2 linked regions of the Paludibaculum fermentans genome follow. The protein of the gene in region 1 interacts with the protein of each later gene in a pairwise test. Links are inferred from orthologs where the notes say so. Each region holds a gene or a part of one and is shown in the gene's direction. Other genes may lie near its edges. The genes, in order: IRI77_RS09805 and IRI77_RS11325.

Evidence for each region.
Region 2: the proteins of IRI77_RS09805 (region 1) and IRI77_RS11325 interact in binary tests that used the Escherichia coli proteins (3 or more experiments, as listed by UniProt). The link is inferred for Paludibaculum fermentans from one-to-one orthologs.

Annotation. Positions count from the first base shown.
Region 1 is NZ_CP063849.1:2,500,932-2,503,996, forward strand. What follows is about bases 165-2,911. They hold IRI77_RS09805 (HesB/IscA family protein), read left to right. Parts: upstream 165-1,248; coding sequence 1,249-1,575; downstream 1,576-2,911. Other genes in these bases: IRI77_RS09795 (IscS subfamily cysteine desulfurase), read left to right, coding at 165-711; iscU (Fe-S cluster assembly scaffold IscU), read left to right, coding at 778-1,185; hscB (Fe-S protein assembly co-chaperone HscB), read left to right, coding at 1,551-2,216; hscA (Fe-S protein assembly chaperone HscA), read left to right, coding at 2,260-2,911. In the rest of the region: more of IRI77_RS09795, read left to right, coding at 1-164; more of hscA, read left to right, coding at 2,912-3,065. UniProt on the Escherichia coli protein: Is able to transfer iron-sulfur clusters to apo-ferredoxin. Multiple cycles of [2Fe2S] cluster formation and transfer are observed, suggesting that IscA acts catalytically.
Region 2 is NZ_CP063849.1:2,888,641-2,891,736, forward strand. The notes cover bases 259-3,036. They hold IRI77_RS11325 (2Fe-2S iron-sulfur cluster-binding protein), read left to right. Parts: upstream 259-1,338; coding sequence 1,339-1,734; downstream 1,735-3,036. Other genes in these bases: IRI77_RS11320 (arginine--tRNA ligase), read right to left, coding at 259-1,249; IRI77_RS11330 (hypothetical protein), read right to left, coding at 1,738-2,670; IRI77_RS11335 (3-keto-disaccharide hydrolase), read right to left, coding at 2,707-3,036. Outside these bases: more of IRI77_RS11320, read right to left, coding at 1-258; more of IRI77_RS11335, read right to left, coding at 3,037-3,096. UniProt on the Escherichia coli protein: Ferredoxin are iron-sulfur proteins that transfer electrons in a wide variety of metabolic reactions. Although the function of this ferredoxin is unknown it is probable that it has a role as a cellular electron transfer protein.

The DNA of each region.
Region 1 (3,065 bases):
AAGGAAAAGGGCGTCCTTTTCCACACCGATGCCACCCAGGCTGTCGGCAAGATCCCGGTCAACGTCATCTCGGACAACATCGACCTGCTGTCGTTTACCGCGCACAAAATGTACGGACCCAAGGGTGTTGGCGCCCTGTACGTGCGCCGCAAGAGCCCGCGCGTCCAGCTCACCGCCCAGATGGATGGCGGCGGCCACGAACGCGGCATGCGCTCGGGCACGCTGAACGTTCCCGGAATTGTCGGCTTCGGGGCGGCAGCGGCGATCTGCAAGGATGTGATGGTGGAGGAGTCGGCCCGGCATGCGTTCCTGCGCGACAAGCTGAAGGACGTGCTGATGGCCGAACTCGACGAGACCTATATCAACGGCACGATGGAGCACCGTCTGCCGCACAACCTGAACATCAGCTTCGCTTACGTCGAAGGCGAAAGCCTGCTGATGGGCATCAACGACATTGCGGTCTCCAGCGGTTCGGCCTGCACCTCAGCCACGCTCGAGCCCAGCTATGTGCTCAAAGCCCTGGGCGCTGGTGATGATTTAGCCCACTCCTCCATCCGCTTCGGCATCGGCCGGTTCACGACGGAAGAGGAAGTGGACTACACGGCGGCCAAGGTGATCGATGTGGTTCGCAAGCTGCGCGAACTGTCGCCTCTCTACGATATGGTCAAGGAAGGCATCGATCTCAGCAAAGTCGAATGGAGCGCCCATTAATCGGCGCGCGGTTGTCACCAGACGGGGCAGTACAGAATCCAATAGGTAAGGGGCTTCGATACTCAAATGGCTTACAGCGATAAAGTTCTCGATCACTACAACAATCCGCGCAATGTGGGCAACCTCGACAAGAAGGACCCCAATGTCGGTACCGGTCTGGTCGGCGCGCCCGAATGCGGCGACGTCATGAAGCTCCAGATCAAGGTGAACCCGGAAACGGGCGTCATCGAAGATGCCAAGTTCAAGACCTTTGGCTGCGGCTCGGCCATCGCCAGTTCGTCGCTGGCCACCGAGATGCTCAAGGGCAAGACGGTCGACGAAGCTCTGCAGATCAAGAACACCTTGATTGTCAATGAGTTGAGCCTGCCGCCCGTGAAAATTCACTGTTCCGTGCTGGCTGAGGATGCCATCAAGGCAGCGATCACCGACTACAAGGCAAAGTCGGTCACCCCGGCCGCGGTCCAAACAGCGTAATCTGAGGAGAGGGGCCCCGGTCACAGCGGCCGCCGGCCCCAAATTTCGCAAATGGCAGTTTCTATGTCCGCGATTCAAGTTACTCCCAAAGCGGTTGAAAAGATTCGTAGCGCGTTCGCCAAGCAGAACGTGGATGGTGGTTTGCGCCTGGGCGTCCTGGGCGGCGGGTGCTCCGGCCTCAGCTACCAGTTCAAGTTCGAGACGAAGCCCCGCCCCACCGACCAGGTCTTCGACTTCGATGGAGTGCAGGTCTTCGTCGACCCCAAGAGCATGGTGTTCCTCGACGGCATGATCCTGGACTATAAGGAGTCGTTGATGCAGTCCGGCTTCGCCTTCGACAATCCCCATGCGACCAAGAGCTGTGGTTGCGGGTCGTCGTTCTCGGCGTAATGGACAACCATCACAACTGCTGGCACTGCGGCACGCCCGACGCCGGTTCGATCTTCTGCCGTTACTGCAATAGCCTGCAGGCGCCGGTGCCGAATTACTTCGAGTTTTTCGGAATGCCGCTGAAGCTGTCCGTGGATCTGGCACGACTGCAGAAGCAGTTCTATTCCCTCAGCGGACTGCTGCACCCGGACCGCTATACACGCCGCAGCGAGCAGGAAAAACGCTACTCGCTCGAAGCCTCCTCCATCCTGAACGACGCCTACCGGGTGCTGCGCGATCCCATCCAACGCGCCGAGTACGTATTGAAGGAAGCCGGCTTCGACATCGGCGAGCAGCGCTCCAAGGATGTTCCGCCCGAACTACTGGAAGAGGTTTTCGAGCTGAACATGGCGCTGGACGAGCTGCGCATGGGCGACGACGAGGTTTTGCCCCAGCTCGACGAGTCCCGCAAACGGTTTCTGGACATTCTCGTTGAGATGGACGCAGGTCTTGAGGCGGAGTTCCAGAAGCACGATGTACAGGAAGGCGATGAAGCGCGCCGCGCCGTGCTCGCGGAGATCCGCATGACTCTGAACCGCCGGCGCTACATCAAGAATCTCGTCAACGAAGTAGATAAGCTGCTGACGGCACGCAACGCCTGAAGGCGGACTGCCGCGGCGACAGGCTGCGGGAACGGGCAATACCATGAGCACTTTTCAAATCGACTTCTCCAACATCAACAGGAAGCGCATTGTCGGCATCGACCTGGGCACCACCAATTCTCTCGTGGCCTTCATGGACCTGACGGGCCCGCAGGTCATTCCAGGCGCCGACGGCAGTGTGCTCGTGCCCAGTATTGTCAGTCTGGCCGATGACGGTAGTTTCGTGGTGGGCGACGCCGCGCGGCAACTGCTGATCGACCGGTCGGACCGTACCGTCTACTCCGTGAAGCGCCTGATGGGCCGAGGAGCCGCCGATGTTCAGGAAGAGACCAGCCTTTTCCCGTTCCGGATCGCTGAGGGCAGCGAGCAGGTCATCCGCCTCGCCCTGGGGGGCCGCCAGTTCACTCCGCCGGAGATTTCAGCCCAGGTGTTGCGGGAACTGAAGCAGCGCGCTGAGGCCTATCTCGGAGAAGAGGTGACGCAGGCGGTCATCACCGTCCCGGCCTACTTCAACGATGCGCAGCGGCAGGCGACCAAGGATGCCGGCCGCATCGCTGGCCTGGAAGTGCTGCGCCTGGTGAACGAACCCACGGCGGCGTCGCTGGCTTACGGGCTGGACAAGCGCAACGACGGCGTGGTGGCGGTCTATGATCTCGGCGGCGGCACGTTCGACATTTCGATCCTGCGCCTGCACGAAGGCATCTTCGAGGTGTTGGCCACGAACGGTGACACCCACCTGGGCGGCGACGATATCGACAACCGCCTGCTGGCCATTGCCCTGGAAGAGATCGCCTCCGAGTGGGGCGAGGATATTTCACGGAATGGCGAAGCGGTGCAAACCGTGCGCCG
Region 2 (3,096 bases), 390 kb from region 1 along the record:
AGTGGATGGAGTGGTCGGCCTGCTGTTCGTAGCCGAGCGCGCGGAGGCCGGCGACGACGACGTCCTGTAAATAGGACTGCCGCGAGTCGATGACGTTGTAGACCTCGGTGCCGCCACCGAACGCGGGGCGATCCGCCACGGCTTCGGAGGCATCAGCCGTCGCGACCCACGCGACATGGCCGTCGGGGTAGGTCCGCATGGGCATGTAATGGAAGTCCTTGCCGAGGATGCCGAACTTCCACATCTGATAGGCGATGTCCTTGCCGACGTAGGTCACGGTGCCGTTGGAGCGGACGATCACCTTGGCGTCGTCGTCGCCCGACTCCTCGCCGGCCGAGTCGCGGAAGTGCGTGGCAGCCATCACCCAGCAGCCCTTGTTCTTCCCTTCCTCGACAAAGTAGATGGCCTTGCGCTGCTTGAGCTGCTCGAAGGCGGTGGCCCAGAACTGGAGGTGCAGGATCTCGCTCTCGCGCGGCAGGACGTCGTAGCTGATGCCCAGGCGCCACATGGTGGTGAGGTGGCACTCGACGATCGCGTCGGCGATCAGGTGGCCGAGCTCCGCGATGACGCCTTCGCCGTGTTCGATGGCATGCAGGGCATCGCGCCGCCACTGGATCGCTTCGGGATGGTCGCCGTAGTAAGCCGAAGTCCGGGCGTAGAGGTCCCAGCAATAGTAGTCGAACTTGGGCGCGGCCAGCAAAGCCTTCACCTCGTCGACCGACTTCTTCTCCAGATGGTGGAAGCCGACCACCACGTCGGCGACCTGAACGCCCGTATTGTCGATATAGTTCTGGACCTCGACGGCACGGCCGGAGGCGCGCAGCATGCGGACGAAGGTATCGCCCAGGACGGAGTTCCGCAGGTGGCCGATGTGGGCCGCCTTGTTCGGATTGATGTTCGTGTGCTCGACGATGGTCTTGCCCGGAAGTGCGTCGGGAGCCTGGCTGGCGGCTGCGAGCAGCAGGGCGCCGTACGCACCGCGGTCGAGGCGCGCATTCAGGAAGCCATTGCCCGCCACTTCGAGGCTGGCGATGCCGGCGACAGGCGGCAGCGCAGCGACAATCTCGGCAGCGATCACCTTAGGAGCCTTCTTCAACTGGCGCGCCAGCGCGAACGCCACGGGCGCCGCCAGCTCGCCCAGGTCGCTCTGCTTGGGCTGCTCAATAACTACAGGAATATCAACGCCGTAGCGTTCCTTCAGGAGGGTGGTAAGGGCTTCGCGCAGACGCTGTTCGGCCAAATGAAACACGACGGGTGGGACCTCAGGTTCCAGTGTAGCAACGACCTCCAAGGGCTATATGAGACCACTTTGGTCCTAGATTGAGGTATACTTAGATCGTGGCGAAAGTAACCTTCCTCCCGGCCAACAAGACTTTTGAAATTGACCTGGAAAACCTTCCTTATCATGAACATGGCAAGCCGAAATCTTTTCTCGACATCGCGATCAATGTCGGCATGCACATCGAACACGCCTGCGGTGGAAACTGCGCTTGCACCACCTGCCACGTGGTGGTGAAAGAGGGCGCCGAGTTCCTTAGCGAGATGGACGACGACGAAGCCGACAAGCTCGACATGGCCGCCGATCTGCAACTCGGTTCGAGGCTGGGGTGCCAGGTTTTCTTCGAACGCGACGGCGACGCCGTGATCGAGATTCCGTCCTGGAACCGCAACTACGTGAGCGAAGGCGGCGGCTCAATCAACCTCGGCGACGCTATTCCCGCCGCGAAGAAGTAGCGGTTACTCCGCTTTGGCGCCTTCCGGGTGTCTCATGGGAAACGCCTTGACCGCCTGGTCGATTATATCAAAGGGCGCCACGACGCTAATGTTGATCTGCTTATCCTTGGCATTGACCTGGATGCCGTCGTAGATCCGCATGAGTTCCTTCTCGGTGTCCGGCGTCCTCAATCTCAAAATCCCGACCGCGGCGCGGATGGTCTCCTGCACCTGTTTGGCCAGCTCGGCGTCGGGGTAGTCGCCCTCGGCCTGGAGGTTCACTCCGCTGCTGAGGTCGGCGTGCACCTTGACCTCACCCAGCGACGTGGCCAGGCGGGCGAAGTTCGCCATATTCCCCTTCAGGGGGATATCGGGCACCATGGCTCCGCCGTGTAGCGAGACGAGCCAGGCGTGGTCGAGCGGCAGCTCCGTCACCATCTCGATGAGATCGTGCGGCGGGTTCTCGCCGGGCTTGTCGCGGTTGTCGATGATCTGCTTCAGATCCTTCACCGCTCCAGCGACGGCGACGCCGCTGGTGATGAACAGGACCCCGGCCTCACCCTGCGACAGGATGTAGTAAGTCTTGTAGCTCTGGCGCTCGATGCCAGGCACGCGGAAGTCCGGCTCCTGGCCGAACTGGCCGCCAAACTTGCCGCGGATGAAGACCATGCTCCGCTTGTTGTTGCCGGCATAGACCAGTTCCCAGATGTCGCGCGTGGGGTCGAGCCCGGTCTTGGCCTGGAAGTCGTCCAGAACCTTGATCTTGTGACCTTCGACGTAAGTCTTGAAGAAGGGCGTGGCCTTCAGCTTGTCCAACCGCAGCCCGGCGAGGACGACGGTGTCGGAAGGAATCAGGGGGGCGATGGCGGCGTCGATGCGCGCGCCTTTCGACCCGGCTCCGCAACCTGCGGCGAAGACAGCGGCCAGAACAACGGTGGCGGGCTTCCTTAAATCCATATGCTCCCCAACCTATTGACGGGGCCCGGCATGGATCTATTTCAGCGACTTGACGCTTATCTCCTTAAAGAAGACCGTCGAGGACTTGTCGTGATTCTGTACGCCGATGTAGCCGGAGTCCGGACGAGGGCCGCGGACGGGTTCGTACCACATCTTGCGCTCGGGGACAGGCTGGTCGCCCTTGAACTCGTTGACGACGACGCCGTTGAGGGAGATCTTCGTGACCTGGCCCTTGATCTCGATGTCCATGGTGTTCCACTCGCCGGCCGGCTTCTGCTGGCGCGAGGTGACCTTGGAGAGGGAGTAGATGGCGCCGGTGGAGTGCCAGTCGTCGCCGGCGGCGTCGATCTGGACTTCGTAGCCGTTGTGGACGCCGTACCACGGGTCTGGCGGCGCTTCCGGCAGGCGGATGATGACGCCGGAGTT